Regions from separate parts of the Modestobacter sp. VKM Ac-2978 genome, predicted to be linked through region 2. Evidence: predicted binding sites of a transcription regulator. Region 2 holds the regulator's gene; the other holds the start of a gene.
What was found. The regulator LexA, encoded in region 2, represses DNA repair genes until DNA is damaged. The targets are predictions, from matches to a motif close to TCGAACANNTGTTCGA.
Positions count from the first base shown of each region.

Region 1 (8,538 bases), 190 kb from region 2:
CGCGGTCTCCGACGGCCCGGAGGCCGTGCTGCGCACCGTGGTGACCACGGTCGAGGAGTCCGTCGCCGGGCTGGACGACGCCCCGCCGCTGCTGGCGATGTGCGTCGGCGTGCCCGGGCCGGTCAGCGCGCGCACCGGCCTGGTCGTCTCCCCGGCCCGGATGCCCGGCTGGAACGGTGCCGACGTGGCCGCGATCGTGCGGCAGTGGCTGCCGGTGCCGGTGATCGTGCAGAACGACGCGAACCTGATGGCGCTCGGCGAGCACGCCGCCGGCGGGGCGCCGGCCGAGCAGATGGTGTTCGTGAAGGTCGGCTCCGGCATCGGCTGCGGCGTCGTCGCCGGCGGGGTGCTGCACCGGGGGAGCGGCGGGTTCGCCGGGGACATCAGCCACACCACCGTGCCCGGCGCCCCGCCGGTGCCCTGCTCCTGTGGGCGGGTCGGCTGCCTGGACGCGGTGGCCAGCGGCGCCGCCCTGGTCGAGCAGCTTGCCGAGCGCGGGGTCGACTCCTCAGGCACCGAGGGGATGCTCGACCTGGCCCGGGACGCCCACCCGCTGACCACCCAGCTGCTGCGCGAGGCCGGCGGCAGCACCGGCACCGTGCTCTCGACCATCCTCAACTTCTTCAACCCGGAGCGGCTGGTGATCGGCGGGCACCTGAGCAGCGCCGAGGCCTTCGTCGCCGGGGTGCGCTCGGCGATCTACGCCCAGTGCCCGCCGATGATCACCGACGGCCTGGAGATCGCGGTCAGCCGCGTCGGCCAGCACGCCGCCGTGCTCGGCGCCGCCCGGGAGGCCCTGGACCTGGCCTTCTCCCCGGAACAACTGGCCGCGCGCGCCGCCGCCCGCTGAGGTCCGCTCGGTCCACCCGGTGCTGCCTGCGTGAACACCTCGTGACCGCTGTCGACTTGTCGGCATCCCTCGTTACGTTGGCTCAGCAACCGCACAGCCGGCCCAGCAGGGGCGGCTGACGAGCTTGGGGGAGATCGCGTGCGCAGACGGACGACGGTGACGGTCGCGGCAGCGGTGCTGGCGATGAGCGTCGGGGCGGTGACCCCCGCGGCGGCGAGCCCGGGCGGTCACGACCACGGCCATGGGAACGACCACGGCCATGGGAACGGCCACGGTCACGGGAACGGCCAGGGTCACGGCAATGGCCAGGGGAACGGTCACGGCAAGGGGCACGGCGGCGGGCACGGCAAGGGGCAGAGCCTCGAGCTCACCATGCTGGCCACCACCGACGTCCACGGCCGCGCGCAGGACTGGGACTACTTCCGCGACGCGCCGTACAGCGACAGCGCCGGTGACGCGACGGGCCTGGCCCGGATCTCCTCGGTGGTCGACTCGGTACGCGCCGAGAAGGGCGCGGACAGCGTCTTCGTCGTCGACAACGGCGACTTCCTGCAGGGCACGCCGCTCACCTACCTCGCCGCCCAGCAGCCGCCGGAGGCCGAGCACCCGATCGCGGCGGCCTACGACGTCATCGGCTACGACGCCCAGGTCGTCGGCAACCACGAGTTCAACTACGGCCTGGACACCCTCGCCGGCTACGTCGACGACGTCGACCACCCGGTGCTCGGCGCCAACGTCATCGACGTGGAGACCGGCGAGCCGTACCTGCCGCCGTACACGCTGGAGCGGATGAAGGTGCGCGGCGCCAAGCCGGTCACCGTCGGCATCATCGGCCTCACCACACCGGGCTCGGCGATCTGGGACCGCAACAACGTCGAGGGCGAGCTCGAGTTCCGCGACATGGTGGAGACGGCGGAGGAGTGGGTGCCGGTCGTCGCCGAGCAGGCCGACGTCGTCGTCGTCCTGGCGCACGCCGGGGTCGGCGGGACGTCGTCCTACGACGACCCGGCCGTCGGCACGGAGAACCCCTCCGACGTCATCGCCCGCACGGTGCCCGGCATCGACGCGATGGTCGTCGGCCACACGCACCGCGACGCCCCGTCCCAGGTCGTGGTCAACGAGGTCACCGGCGAGGAGGTGCTGCTCACCCAGCCCTACCGCTGGGGCGCCACGGTCAGCCAGGTCGACTTCGAGCTGACCAAGACCCGTGGTCAGTGGGACGTCACCGAGGCCACGGCCACCGCACTGCGCACCAGGGACTACCCGGAGGACCCCGACGTCCTCGCCGTCACCGACGAGGCGCACCAGGCGACGGTCGACTACGTCAACCAGGTCGTGGCCACCTCCACCGAGGAGCTGACCACGCTCACCAGCCGGTACGAGGACACCCCGATCCTCGACTTCATCCAGCAGGTGCAGACCGAGACCGTCGACGCTGCGCTCGGGGGCACCGAGTGGGCCGACCTGCCGGTGCTGTCGATCGCCGCGCCGTTCAGCCGGGAGGCGGTCTTCCCGGAGGGTGAGGTCACCATCCGGGACATCGCCGGGCTGTATGTCTTCGACAACACGCTGGAGGCGGTGGAGATGACCGGCGCCCAGGTGCGCGACTACCTGGAGGAGTCGGCGAGCTACTTCACCCAGGTGCCGGCCACCGGGCCCGTCGACCCGGAGACGATCACCAACGCCGACGGGACGCCGGACTACAACTACGACGTGCTCTCCGGCGTCGAGTACGACCTGGACGTCTCCCGGCCGGTCGGCGAGCGGGTCACCCGGCTGGAGATCGACGGTGAGCCGGTGGCCGACGACGCCCGCTTCGTCGTCGCGGTGAACAACTACCGGCGCTCCGGCGGTGGCGGTTTCCCGCACATCTCCACGGCCCCGGTGGTCTACAACGAGCAGCTGGAGATCCGTCAGCTGCTCATCGAGTGGGCCCAGGAGCGCGGCGTGATCGACCCGGCCGACTTCTACGTGGAGAACTGGCAGCTCGTCCGCGACGGCGAGCCGCTGCTCGGCTGACCCTCCGGAGGGGCCGGTGTCGCGACATCGGCCCCTCCGGCACGGCGAACGCCCCGCTCCCCGGTCTGGGGGAGCGGGGCGTTCGTCGTGCGACTGCCCTCGGGCGAGCGGGTCAGACCAGCCGACGCGCGGAGTTGTAGCCCCACATGGTGTCGACGTTGATGGTGCGGACGACGTCCCCGGCGGTGGGGGCGTGCACCATCAGGCCGTTGCCGATGTAGATGCCGACGTGGCCCACCGGGTCGTAGAAGAAGACCAGGTCACCGGGCTGCAGGTCGGCGCGGGCCACGGGCACGCCCATCGTCGACTGCATGCGGGAGGAGTGCGGCAGCGTGATGCCGGCGGCCGCGAAGGAGAACTGCGTCAGCCCGGAGCAGTCGTAGACGTTCGGGCCGGCCCCGGCCCAGACGTACGGCTTGCCCTGCTGGGCGAGCGCCGTGTCGACGATGATCTGGGCAGCTGCGTTGGGAGCCGCGACCGGGGCCACCGGTGCCGCGACGGGTGCTGGGGCGGCCGCTCCACCGCCGCCGACCGAGGCCTGGGCGGCCATCGGCGTGAGGGCGACGCCCGCGCTGGCGAACAGCGCGATCAGTGCCCGGCGACCGGAACGGGAGGGACGGGCAGGGGACGTGCGAGTGGTCGTCATGGACGACGGGTTCTCCTTGTTCTCCTCAACCGCCTACCGAGTTAGCTGACGGGTTCGGGCGGGGAACTCGCCCGGCGCTCCGGCACTCGCGTGCCCTTGCGCTTCACCCCAAGACTGCGGTGGGTCCCCGGTCCGGGCGTCCGCGGCGACGATGCGGCGGTTGCCCGGTTCGGCGGTGCTCGCCGGTGTCACCGTGTGTGGTGACTCAGGGGCCGGCGGGCGCGGATGACGGTAGGGCTGTCATGGATTTGTCACAAAGTGCCGCGCGTTGCGGTTCCGACACCCCGTGGGGCTGCAACACGCCCGGCCGGCGAGGACGACTCGCCGAGCTGACGTCGAGCAACGCCGGAGCCGGTTGTCGGCGAGGTCGGCTCTCGCCGGCTGTTCCCGCCGGGAATCCGATTTCTGGTCGGACGGCGGGTGGGCACGTTTCGTGTTCGACGCGACACGGCCCGCTGCCTGAGGTGCCGCGTGATCGGCTCTCCCGTCGACCAGCTCCCAGGGCGACGCTGGTCGCTGATCACGTCTGCCGCTCTTGCGGTCGGGCCGATCGCCGACGAGCCACGATCGGCCGTGGCAAGTGGCTGTTGGAATCTGTGGACAGGCCTCTGACCTGGGGATTCGCTTTGCCTGAAGCATGTGCCGGCGGTAGTATTCGTACACACGTTCGAATACGTCGGGAGGTGTCCGTGAGCGAGTTGATGTCAGCTCTGGACGCCTTGGCGGCCGAGGAGTTGCACGGGTTGACGGACGGCCGCGTGCTGGACCGGGTCGCCGAGTTGGTGGCCGTGCAGAACCGGGTCGCCGCGGAGCTGACCCGCACGGTGCGCCGCGCGGACACCACGCAGGCCGCGGAGCACGACGGGTTGAAGAGCATGCGGTCGTGGTTGATCGGGCACGCGCGGCTGGCGCCGACGGACGCGTCGCGGGTCCTGCGGTCGGGTCGGGCGTTGGAGCACTTCCCGGCGCTGGCGGCCGGGTTCGCTGAGGGGTCGGTGACGGCGGCGCAGATGGACGTGGTCGCCGCTGCGGTGGGGGAGCGTGAGCGGGCTCGAGCCGCCGAGCAGGGCATCGACCTGGCTGCGTTCGATCGGGTGTGGGCGCAGGTGGCGGCGGAGTCGCCGCATCAGTCGTTGGTGGCTGCGGTGCAGGCCTTCGAGGACGCCCTCGACCCGGACGGCCCGGAGCCTGATCCGACGGAGGGGCGGCGGCTGACGATCGCCAAGCACGCCGACGGCAGCGTCACCGGCCGGTTCGACCTCGACGCTGTTGGTGGGGAGAAGGTGCAGGCCGCGATCGAGTCGATCGTGCAGGCCGACCGGCCCCAGGGTGATGAACGGACCCGCGCGCAGCAGAACGCCGATGCGCTGGTGCAGCTGTGCGACAACCAGTTGGCCAGCGGTGATCTGCCGATCCTGCGGACGGTGAAGCCGCACGTGGTGGTGGGCATCGACCTCGACGACCTCGTCGACCCCGCCACCGGTGCCGGGGCGGCGAGCACCGGCTTCGGGGCGACGATCTCCGCCGCCCGTGCCCGCTACCTGGCCTGTGACGGCAGCATCTCCCGGATCGTCATGGGCCCCGACGGGGTGCCGCTGGACCTGGGGCGGGACCACCGGGTGGTCACCCCCGGCCTGCGCAAGGCCGTCGAGCGGCGGGACAAGTCCTGCGTGTTCGCCGGCTGCGGCGCCCCGTCCTGGTGGTGCGACGTGCACCACCTCATCCACTGGCTGCACGGCGGCGAGACCTCGCTGCAGAACTCAGCGTTGTTGTGCGAACGCCATCACACCAAGGTCCACCACGGCTTCCGGGTGCAGCGAGATCCCGGCGGGCGATGGCGCACCTACCGCCCCGACGACACCGAGATCCTCATCGGTCCGCTGCTGTAGCGCGGCAGGGATCGCGGGCCCCGCCGTCAGCAGGACGGCGGGTCCGCAGGCTGCGCAGGTCCGGGCGGATGTCCCGCCGACAGCGGAGGCGGCCCGAGCAGCTCCTCAGCCCTCGTCGGCTCCCGGCCTGATCACCCTGCGGCGGGCTGGTCCAGGTGTTCCCGCACCACCGTGCTCGGCGGGACGGGCGGGGTGGGGACCGCGTGCAGGTCCGCATCGCCGTCCGCCACCGCGGTCAGCCACTGACCAGCGCTCTGCCGGGTGATCCGGCCGGCCCGCACCGCCTGGGCCAGCGCCAGCTCCAGCGGCGGCATCAGCACCGGGTGCCGGCGGCGGTGCCCGAACACCGCCAGCGTCTGCTGGAACAGGTCGTCGCGGGTCATCCCGGCCACCGACCGGCACAGCGCCACCATCGCGTTGCCGATCTCCTCCGGCGGCACGTGCTCCAGCGCCCGGTCGGTGCTCGCCGCCTGGCGCCGGAACGTCGTCCACCCCGCCGGGTCCAGCGGCGTCCGGTCCGAGGTCGCCGGCCACAGGAACTCCGCACCCGGCTCCGGCAGCAGCGCCAGGATCGACGCCATCCGCGCCGCGTTCACCCGCGGCACCCCGAACGCCGACGCCGTCAGCCGGGCCAGCCGCTCCCGGTGGATCGGCCCCTCCGCCCGGATCCCCGCCGCCAGCACCCGCCGCACCAGCCGGGCCGCCTCCGGGTTCGCCAGCTGCCGCAGCATCTGCGGCTCGCCCACCGGCTTCGGCGTCCACGCCCGGAACGGCACCTCACCCGCCAGCAGCGCCGGCGTCACCACCGGGTGCGCCGCGCAGCGCACCGGCTCCGCCGTCGACACCTCGTCCTCCACGTCGGGGGCGTCCGGGTCGAACGGGTCGATCTCCTCCTCCGGCTCGGCGACCTCGGCGACCGGGGCCGGCAGCGGCGGCAGCAACGGCGCCACCGGAGCAGCACCCGCCACCGCCGCGACCAGCCGGTCGAGCACCGTCTCCTCCTCGGCCAGCCACTCCGGCAGCCACACCCGCTCCACCGCCGGCCAGCCCCGCAGCTCCGCCAGCTCCAGGTACGCCAGCTCGCGGTCCACCGGCGCCCGCTCCGCCCACGCCGGGCCGTCCAGCAGCACCGCCAGCACCGGCCGCGCCGGCGCCTCCGCCCGGGCGACGGTCAGGTCGACCCGGAACGGGGAGAGCCCGACGTCGGTGCGCACCACGAGCCCGCGCCCCCGCAGCGCGGCGGCGACCTCCTCCCGGTGCGGGTCCGGCACCGCGCCGGAGCGCCGCGGGACCGTGTCCGTGCCGTGCACCGCCTGCTCCAGGTAGGTCCGCAGCCGACGCACCCCCGGCTGGGTCGTCGTCACCGGCCGCAGCAGCGACAGCCGGAACGACGCGAACACCACGACCTGCCGGCGGGCCCGGCTCATCGCGACGGTCAGCCGCCGCTCACCGCCGGCCCGGTTCAGCGGCCCGAGGTCCAGCGGCAGGCAGCCGCGCTCGTCGGCCGCGCACCCCAGCGACAGCAGGACGACGTCGGCCTCCTCGCCCTGCGCGGCCTCCACCTCCCGCACCCGCAGCTCGCCCCGGTCCAGCGCCTCCGCCGCCCGGTCCCGGCCCACCCGCAGCAGGCCCTCGATCAGCCGGCGCTGCGGCCCGTGCAGCGTCACCACGGCCACCGAGGGCACCGACTCTGCCGAGGCCGCGAACCGCTGCCGCAGCTCGGCCACCACCGCCTCCGCCTCGGCCGGGTTGGTGCCCCGCTGCTCGCCCGCGCGCAGGAAGACGCCGTCCACCTGCACCAGCGAGATCGCCGGCCCGGCCGGCGGGCCGGGCACGGTCGTCAGCCGGGAGCCGTAGGCCGCCACGTCGGCGAACGCGACCAGCGACTCGTCGGCGCTGCGGTGGTGCCAGGTCAGCTCCCGCCGCGGCACGCCGGCGCGCAGGCAGGCGACGAGCAGCCCCTCGTCGGGGGCCTCGTCGACCGCTGCACGCGGCGGAAGCTGCTGGCGGTCGCCGACCACCACCGCCGCGCTGGCCCGGCCCAGGGCACCGAGCGCGTCGGTGACCCGCAGCGACGACGCGTCCTCGATCACCACCAGGTCGAACGAGCCGGCGGTCGGGGGGAGGAAGCGGGCGACGGCGTCCGGGGTGGCCAGCACCGCCCGGGTCCGGTCGCCCTCGGCGAGGGCCGCAGCCGCCTGGGTCCGGGCAGCCGCCGACGCCGCGAGCGCCCGGTGGACCGCCTGCTCCGCGGCTCGCGCGTCGGCGGCGCCGAGCCCGCCGGCCGCGGAGCGCTCGGCGAACGACGCCTCGGCCACCCCGCGGTCGAAGGCGGCGACGGCGTCGTCGGCGGGCACCGCTCCGGACAGCAGTGCGGCGCGCGCCTCGGCGAGCCCGGCGGCCTCCAGCAGGTGCAGGTGCCGCAGCAGGTCCAGCCAGTGCCCGAGCGAGGGGACGCCGAACTGCTCGACGGCCCGCTCGTCCTGCGTCGTGTCCCACAGCCGCACCAGGCCGGTGTCCCCGGCCCACGCGACGAGCTGGTCCAGCGAGCCCAGACAGGCCACCGGCAGGGCGGTCAGCGCGGCCCGCAGCTTCCGGACCGCCACCGCCCGGGCCGGGTCCGGTGCCGGCGAGGTGTCCAGGAAGCGGCGCATTGGGGGAGTGAAGGTCGGGTCGCCGTCCAGTGCGGAGCCGAGCCGGCGCAGGGCGGCGACCTGCCGTTCGACCAGCTGCGGGTCGGTCAGCGGGTTCCAGTTCCACGGCACCGCGAGCCCCGCCACGTCCGAGCAGCGCAGGGTCAGCTCGCGGGCCGCTCCCTGCACCTGGAGCAGCTCCGCGGTCAGCACCGGGACGTCGGTCGGCTCCACGTGCGCGTCCGGCCGCAGCGACGGGGTGAGCTCGGTGAGCACCGCCGCCAGCCGCTTGGCCCGGCCGAACCGCCCGGACACCGCCGCCTGCTCGGCGTCCTCGGCGATCCCGGCCAGCGGCAGGTCCAGCGCCTCGGGCAGGGCGACGTCGAGCCCGGGATGCGCCGCGGTGACGAACGCGGAGATCTCGGCGAGCAGCACGGCGGCGTCCTCCGCCCACTCCGGGGTGCGGACGGCGTCCACCGCGGCGAGCGGCACGTCCGGGCC
Region 1 is NZ_JAPVBP010000005.1:258,511-267,048, forward strand. Features, by position in the region: gene O2W53_RS14395 (ROK family transcriptional regulator) at 1-850, shown strand, start outside; gene O2W53_RS14400 (bifunctional metallophosphatase/5'-nucleotidase) at 989-2,869, shown strand; gene O2W53_RS14405 (C40 family peptidase) at 2,982-3,515, opposite strand; cyclic di-AMP (ydaO/yuaA leader) riboswitch at 3,532-3,684, opposite strand; gene O2W53_RS14410 (HNH endonuclease signature motif containing protein) at 4,205-5,404, shown strand; gene O2W53_RS14415 (DUF4011 domain-containing protein) at 5,536-8,538, opposite strand, start outside.
Region 1: a site for LexA is predicted at 4,171-4,186, ahead of O2W53_RS14410 (HNH endonuclease signature motif containing protein). Genes of this name have one in related genera too.

Region 2 (8,538 bases):
CCGTGGGGCGATCGGCGCGTACGCCTTCCCGGCGACGCGCCCGCCGGTCTGTGGCCGGCGCGGGCCGGCGACCCGGGCGCTGCTGCCGGCCGCGACCGGTCGTGACCGTGGCGGTGACGGGGGCTGGGTCACCGGCCTCTCTTCTCCCACATGGGCATAGGGAGCCGCCCCGGCCCTCTTCAGAGGGCCGGGGCGGCAAGTGGAGCCTTGTATCAAGATCGCGCCGTCAGGCGAGGTTGATACACAACGTCACCGCAAGCCGCGGTGACATTCCGGCGAGCCCGCCGGGACATTCCGCGAGAAGCCGCAGGACATCCCGGCGAGCCTCGCCATCAGCTGCAGCCGCTGGTGGAGCCGCAGCCCTCGCAGACGTAGCAGCTGCCGGCGGGGCGCATCTTCGTGCCGCAGGTCATGCACAGCGGCGCGTCGGTGGCCGTACCGGTGACCAGCTCGAGCAGCTCGGCCGAGGAGTGGGCCTCCTTGATCGAGGTCGGGCCGGCCGGGGTGACCTTCTCCTCCACCTTGGCGGTCTCGATCGGCGCGGAGCCGCGCAGCTGCTCCAGGTCGACGTCGTCCTCCTCGACCGCCGGGGTCGAGGCCGAGGTGCCGTAGGAGCCGGCGACCTGGGCCGATCGCTCCTCGGCGGTGAAGATGCCCAGGTTGGCGCGCTTCTCCACCGGCAGGTGGTCCAGCGCCAGGCGACGGAAGATGTAGTCCATCACCGACTGGGCGATCCGGATGTCCGGGTCGTCGGTCATGCCGGCAGGCTCGAACCGCATGTTGGTGAACTTCTGGATGTAGGTCTCCAGCGGCACCCCGTGCTGCAGGGCCAGGGAGATCCCGATCGAGAAGGCGTCCATCACACCGGCAAGGGTCGAGCCCTGCTTGCCCAGCTTGAGGAAGACCTCGCCCAGGCTGCCGTCCTCGTACATCCCGGCGGTCATGTAGCCCTCGGCACCGGCGACGCTGAACGACGTCGTGACGCTGGTCCGCTTCTTCGGCAGCCGCTTGCGCACCGGGTGCGCCAGCGCGGTGGCCGGGGCGGCCGCCGCGACGGGGGCCTCGTCCTTGGTGCCGTCGTTCTTGCCCTTGCCACCGGACAGCGGCTGGCCGACCTTGCAGTTGTCGCGGTAGATGGCCAGCGCCTTGATGCCCATCTTCCAGCCCTGGAAGTAGATGTCCGCGACCTCCTCGACGGTCGCCGACTCCGGCATGTTCACCGTCTTGCTGATCGCGCCGGAGATGAACGGCTGCACCGCGGCCATCATGCGCACGTGGCCCATCGGGGAGATGGACCGCTCGCCCATCGCGCAGTCGAACACCTCGTAGTGCTCCGGGCGCAGGCTCGGGGCGTCGACGACGTGGCCGTGCTCGGCGATGTACTCGACGATCGCCTCGACCTGCTCGTCCTGGTAGCCCAGGCTCTTCAGCGCCCGCGGGACCGTCTGGTTGACGATCTGCATCGAGCCGCCGCCGACCAGCTTCTTGAACTTGACCAGCGAGAAGTCCGGCTCGATGCCGGTCGTGTCGCAGTCCATCATGAAGCCGATCGTGCCGGTGGGGGCCAGCACGGAGGCCTGCGCGTTGCGCCAGCCGTTCTCGGTGCCGATCGCCAGGCACTCCTGCCACTCAGCGGTCGCGGCCTTGAGCACGTCGGCGTCGTCGGCGCCGACCGGGCGGATCGCGTCGTTGGCGGCAGCGTGCTTGCGCATGACCCGGGCGTGGGCGTCGGCGTTGCGGGCGTAGCCGTCGTAGGCACCGACGACCCCGGCCAGCTCGGCCGAGCGACGGTAGGCGGTGCCGGTCATCAGCGAGGTGATGGCGGCGGCCAGGGACTGCCCGCCGCGGGAGTCGTAGGCGTGGCCGGTGGCCATGAGCATCGCGCCGAGGTTGGCGTACCCGATGCCCAGCTGGCGGTAGGCCCGGGTGGTCTCGCCGATCGGGTCGGTCGGGAAGTCGGCGAAGCAGATCGAGATGTCCATCGCGGTGATGATCAGCTCGACGGCCTTGACGAAGTTCTTGGAGTCGAAGGTGCCGTCGTCCTTGAGGAACTTCATGAGGTTCAGCGACGCCAGGTTGCACGAGCTGTTGTCCAGGCTCATGTACTCCGAGCAGGGGTTCGAGGCGTTGATCCGCCCCGTCTCGGGGTTGGTGTGCCAGTCGTTGATGGTGTCGTCGTACTGGATGCCCGGGTCGGCGCACTCCCAGGCCGCCTTGGTGACCTTGCCGAACAGCTCACGGGCGTCGACGGTCTCGATCACCGAGCCGTCGCCGCGGGCCCGCAGCCCGAAGTCGGTGCCCTCCTCGACCGCGCGCATGAACTCGTCGTTGACCCGGACGGAGTTGTTGGCGTTCTGGTACTGGACGCTGGTGATGTCCTTGCCGCCCAGGTCCATGTCGTACCCGGCGTCCCGCAGCGCGCGGATCTTGTCCTCCTCGCGCGCCTTGGTCTCGATGAACTCCTCGATGTCGGGGTGGTCGATGTCGAGGACGACCATCTTCGCCGCGCGGCGGGTGGCGCCACCGGACTTGATCGTGCCCGCGGAGGCGTCGGCCCCGCGCATGAAGGAGACCGGCCCGGAGGCGGTGCCACCGGAGGAGAGCAGCTCCTTGGAGGAGCGGATGCGGGAGAGGTTCAGCCCGGCACCCGAGCCGCCCTTGAAGATCAGGCCCTCTTCCCGGTACCAGTTCAGGATCGAGTCCATCTGGTCGTCGACGGCCAGGATGAAGCAGGCGCTGACCTGCTGCGGGGAGGCCGTGCCCACGTTGAACCAGACGGGCGAGTTGAAGCTGAACACCTGGTGCAGCAGCATCCAGGTCAGCTCGTGCTCGAAGACCTCGGCGTCGCCCTCGCTGGCGAAGTAGTCGTGCTCACGGCCGGCCGCGCCGTAGGTCAGGACGACCCGGTCGATGAGCTGCCGCAGGCTCGTCTCGCGCTGCGAGCTGCCGACCGCACCCCGGAAGTACTTGGTGGTGACGATGTTGGTGGCGTTGATGCTCCACTCGGCCGGGAACTCGACCCCACGCTGCTCGAAGTTGATCGAGCCGTCCCGCCAGTTGGTCATGACGACGTCGCGGCGCTCCCACACGACCTCGTCGTAGGGGTGCACCCCCGCGGTGGTGAACACGCGCTTGACCTTCAGGCCCTTCCCCCGGCTGGGGGCCTTGGCGGTGCGGCGGTTCCGGCTGGTGGTGAGGCGGTCAGCTGTCTCGGTCATCGTGCGAGGGCTCCCTGGGTCGGACTGGTGCGGTGGTGCGGGCGGAGCGGCTGGGGAAGCCGGCGGGTGCCGGAGCCGGGTCGTGCGGTCTCCTCGTCGAGACCTGTCTAGCGGAGGGGTCGGACAGTTCTCACGGGCCGGCGGCGCTGCCGGTGTCGGCCGGTCGCGGCCGCTCGGGGGCTCGCCGGCGGGTGGTGGTCCCGGTCGCGGGGCTCCCGGTCGCGGGGGTCTCCTGGTCGCCGTCGACCGCGTCGCGCTCGACGGGTGGCGCGTCACCGGCGCGGGCAGTGCTCCGGGCCGGTGCGGCGCGCAGCTCGGCGATCTCCTTCTCGAAGTCGGCGACCGAGGAGAAGCTGCGGTAGACGCTGGCGAAGCGGAGGTAGGCGACCTCGTCGAGATCGCGCAGCGGGCCGAGGATGGCCAGGCCGACCTCGTGGCTGGGGATCTCGGCGCAGCCGGTGGCGCGTACCGCGTCCTCGACCTGCTGGGCCAGCAGGGCCAGTTGGTGCTCGTCGACCGGCCGCCCCTGGCACGCCCGCCGCACCCCGGCGACGACCTTGCCCCGGGCGAAGGGCTCGCTCACGCCGCTGCGCTTGACGACGGCGAGGACCGCCTCCTCCACCGTGGTGAAGCGGCGTCCACAGCCCGGGCAGGAGCGTCGACGGCGGGTGGTCGCCCCCTCGTCGGTCTCCCGCGAGTCGATGACCCGGCTGTCGGGGTTGTGGCAGAAGGGACAACGCATGTCGATCTCCTCCTTCCCGAGGTGTCGCGCAGGGTCTCGCCGCGGCGTCGTGACACCGTGACCGGGCCCCGACCCGATGGCCGTGCTGTGGACTGGGCCGGGGACATCCGGTGGATGCGCCGGGGACAACGTGTGGAACGACTGTGGATGGCTTACAGCTCTGTAACTACTAGATGTTGTGGTGGAACCGTACGACCACCCCTACAGGTGTGCAAGCCCTGGCGAGCGTGTCGTCTTCCGCATCTGACCCGGGCGCCCCTCGGAGCCCCTCCCGCCACAACCACCGGCGCCTCGGTCGGGCCCTTCGCACCGAGGTGGACACCGGTGCGCCGCCGGTCAGGGCAGCTCGAGCACCTGACCGGGGACGAGGTCGACGTCGGAGAGGCCGTTCACGTCCAGGAGCGCGTCGACGACCGCGCGACGGTCCTCCTCCGGCGCGATCTCGCCGGCGATCGACCACAGGGTGTCCCCGGACTGGACGACGACCGTCGTCGAGCCGGCCAGCTCGAGGCCGCCGCCGGGGCCGCCGGACTCGGCGGCGAACGTCGCCGCGGCGACGGACACCCCGAAGGCGATGGACAGCCCGGCGACCACTCGCCGCCCGCGCCGGGTCAGCCGCAACGGCGCCTGTCTACCCGAGGCGGCCCCACCGCCGCCCCCTCCCGTGCGCCTCGCGCAGCCGGCGGCGCCCCCGCCCGCAACGCCGACCCGCCGACCAGGGCGCACGTCGGGATGCCCGGGACCCCACAGGGCCGCCGCAGGGCGAACCGCCCGGGGCAGGGGTGCAGGCCGACCGCGCACCACGGACCCGGGCGAGTGCGCCACCTGGCGCGCCCCCGGGAACGGGAGCACGACCGCCATCGAGGCCGGGGCGGCCACGGGGAGCTCGAGCTGCGAACTGGCCATCGGGGTGCTCCAGAGGTCTCGCGGTACCGGGTGGTCGAACAGGCGTTCGAACGGAACGTCTGGGCGATGTCTACCGCACACCCCCGACAGGAACACGCCGACACGGCGACTTCTTCGAACAGGTGTTTGAACGGAGAGGCCTGAGGCGATACGGTTCCGAGGCGATCGAGGACGGCGTCCGCGGTCCCGGCTCGCCGTGGCGACACGGCCGTCGGTACGGCAGGACGCCACCGGGAACTGCTGCCGAGGCAGCCGGACGAGGAGGACACATGGCGGTCGACGGCCCGAAGGCGCGCGGCGGCAAGAGCCCTTCGCGGCGTGGAGCGTCCAGCCCGGCACCCGCCGACGGCGCAGCGCCCACGGCTGCGGCGGGGGCGGGAGCAGCGGTGCGGGAGTTCCCCGACCGGGCCGCCGACGGCGACGGACTGACCCAGCGGCAGCGCCGGGTGCTCGAGGTCATCCGTGACTCGATCGAGCGCCGCGGCTACCCGCCCTCGGTCCGCGAGATCGGTGAGGCGGTCGGTCTCTCCTCCGCCTCGTCCGTGGCCCACCAGTTGTCGGTGCTGCAGCGCAAGGGCTGGCTGCGCCGTGATCCGAACCGGCCGCGCGCACTCGACGTGCGCCTCCCCGGCGACAGCACCGCGACGACGAACGAGGCCACGGCCGAGGCGCTGGCCGGTTCCGGTGCAGCCAGTGGCGTCGACGACGCCACTGCCCCCCGACCCACGTACGTGCCCCTGGTCGGCCGGATCGCCGCCGGCGGTCCGGTGCTGGCCGAGCAGGCGGTCGAGGACGTCTTCCCCCTCCCCCGCGAGCTGGTCGGCGAGGGCACCCTGTTCATGCTGAAGGTCGCGGGTGACTCGATGGTCGACGCGGCGATCTGCGACGGTGACTGGGTCGTCGTCCGGCAGCAGCCGACCGCGGAGAACGGCGAGATCGTCGCCGCGATGATCGACGGCGAGGCGACGGTGAAGACCTACAAGCGGCGCGACGGGCACGTGTGGCTGATGCCGCACAACGCCGCGTACGAGCCCATCCCGGGTGACGACGCCACGGTCCTCGGCCGGGTCGTCACCGTCCTGCGCCGGGTCTGACCTCGGGCACGGGAGCCGTGCTCAGGCCGGGTTCCGCCGGAGCTTGCCGCCGACCCACACGAGCACGGTGGCCACGGCCGCGGCGATGAGACCGGCGGTCAGCGGCTCGACCCCACCGGCGGTCGCCAGCGACCCGGCGGCGGCCTCGGTTGGCTCCGCCGGGGCCGTCCCCGCCAGGTCACCGGTGGCCGGCACCTGGGTGACCACCGCAGGGAGTCCCTCGCCGGCGACGAGCAGGTCCCGGTCGTTCGCCGCGAAGGCGATGGCCTCGCCCTGGGGGGCCTCCGGCAACGCCACCCGCACCGGGGGCCCGGCCAACGCCCCGGCGACGTCGGAGCCGCTCAACGGCCAGACATAGGCGTCGGTGTAGGTCCGCAAGGCGATCCGCGAGCCGTCCGACGACACGGCGCCACCGGTGACCAGCAGCTGGCCGGCCCGGCCCACCGGGCCGCCCGGTGTGCCGGTCAACGTGAACCCGAGCGCCGCCACCTTGCTCATCGGCACGGTGGCTCCGTCGCCGAGGGGCGCATCCGGGCGGTACACGGAGCTGGCGCCCAACACCTCCTTGGTCACCAGGTACGGGGTGCCGTCGGGCGCGAGCAGGAGGGCCTCCGCGTCGTGCGGACCGTCGGGGTAGGTGAGCCTGGTCAGCACGGTGGTCCCGTCGGGGCGCAGACCGATCAGCGCCACCGTCTCCCGGCTCTGCGCGTTGTCCCCGATGTCGGCGAGCCAGATGGTCCCGTCGGCGGCGAGGGCGAGGTCCTCGGGGTCGTACGGGTCGACCTCCGCCGTGCGCACCTCGCCCACCGCACAGGCTCCGTCGAGCACCAGCACCTCGGCGCGGTCGCCGCCGTCGTTCATCGCGAGCATCGACTCCCCGGCGCCGGCCAGGCCGGAGAGCTCCGGGAGCCGCGGGTCGGTGATCTCGCACCGGGTGGTCGGCTCGCCGTAGGGAGCGGTCCCGTCGTCGGCGGTCGCCGACCCGGCAGGCAGCAGTGCGACCAGCAGGCCGACGGGCGCACAGAGGACGGCGCCGGCCGTCGTCCTGCGGCGGGTGGCGCGGCTACGCCTGGGATCGGCCGACTCTGGCACGAACCCAGCGTGACATCGCGACAGCGTCCAGTGCGTGAACCACGCCCAACAGCAGCAGTCCGACCGCGAGCCCGACCACCGCGTCGGTGACCCAGTGGAAGTCCAGCGCCACCATGGCCACACCCGTCGCCACCGGCCCCAGCACGCTGAGCAGCCAGGTGGCCCGCTGCACGCCCGCGGGCAGGCCGAACTCGACGGCCTGCCATCGGGCCACCCCCCACATGAGGACGGCGTTCGCCACGTGCCCCGAGGGGTAGCTGGCCCCGTCCGTGTGGAAGAACGACCCGGGGAAGGCCGGGGCCGTACGACCGGTGCCCCACTTGAACGCGTAGACCACGGTGGTGAGCAGGGCCAGCGCGACGACCACCCGGACCAGCGGCACCAGCGTCCGCTGCCGCACGGCGAGCCACCCGACCAGCCCGGCCAGCACCACCAGGATCGTCACCCGCCCGCCGATCTGGGTGACGACCCAGATCGGCCAGTAGGCCCACGAGTCCCGCAGCGCCCACACACTGGTCACCTCGGAGACCCGCAGGTCCATCCGTTCCAGCCACCCGCGGCTGAGCAGGTTGACGGTGACCGCGACGGTGACGAGGGCGGCGAGGACGAGCAGCCACCACGGCGGCCGGCCCACCCCGACCACCGGTGCGACCGGTCGATCGGCAGCGGTCGCCGTCCGGTCCACCGCTCCCCTGGTCATCGCGTCACGGTACCGGGGCCGTGACCTGGTCGTGATCCGCCGGGCTGTCCGCTCGCCCCGCTGCCGGAGCCCGGCACGAACGTGCGAGCGGCAGCGGGGCCCTCCGTCAGTCCTCGGTGGCCGGCGCGGTGAAATCGTCGAGCTGGGCGGCCAGGCCGGCGTTGACGCGCGCGGTCAGCCGGGTCCCGGTGGCCTCGTGCGCCTCCTCGACGACCTCGCCGTCCCGGTGCACCCGGGCGACCAGGTCACCCCGGTCGTAGGGCACCAGCACCTCGACGTCGATGTGCGGGTGCGGCAGCCGCTGGGCGATCACGTCGCGCAGCGCCTCGATGCCCTCGCCGGTCCGGGCCGAGACCCACATCGCCCCGGGGAGCGCCTGGCGCAGCGCCAGCATGTCCTCCTCGGTCATCGCGTCGACCTTGTTGACGACGATCAGCTCCGGGACGGCGGACGCGTCGATCTCGTTGAGCACCGTGTGCACGGCGTCGATCTGGCCCAGCGGGTCGGAGTCGGAACCGTCGACGACGTGCACGAGCAGATCGGCGTCGGCCACCTCCTCCAGCGTGGAGCGGAACGCGTCGACCAGCTGGTGCGGCAGGTGGCGCACGAAGCCGACGGTGTCGGTCATCGTGTACTCGCGCCCCTCGGGCGTCTGCGCGCGACGGACCGTCGGGTCCAGGGTGGCGAACAGCGCGTCCTGGACCAGCACGCCGGCCCCGGTGAGCTGGTTGAGCAGGCTGGACTTGCCGGCGTTCGTGTAGCCGGCGATCGCCACGCTCGGCGTCG
Region 2 is NZ_JAPVBP010000005.1:64,174-72,711, reverse strand. Features, by position in the region: gene O2W53_RS13605 (helix-turn-helix transcriptional regulator) at 1-132, opposite strand, end outside; gene O2W53_RS13600 (vitamin B12-dependent ribonucleotide reductase) at 333-3,218, opposite strand; gene nrdR (transcriptional regulator NrdR) at 3,349-3,960, opposite strand; gene O2W53_RS13590 (LysM peptidoglycan-binding domain-containing protein) at 4,297-4,581, opposite strand; gene lexA (transcriptional repressor LexA) at 5,136-5,960, shown strand; gene O2W53_RS13580 (hypothetical protein) at 5,982-7,052, opposite strand; gene O2W53_RS13575 (phosphatase PAP2 family protein) at 7,024-7,752, opposite strand; gene hflX (GTPase HflX) at 7,859-8,538, opposite strand, start outside.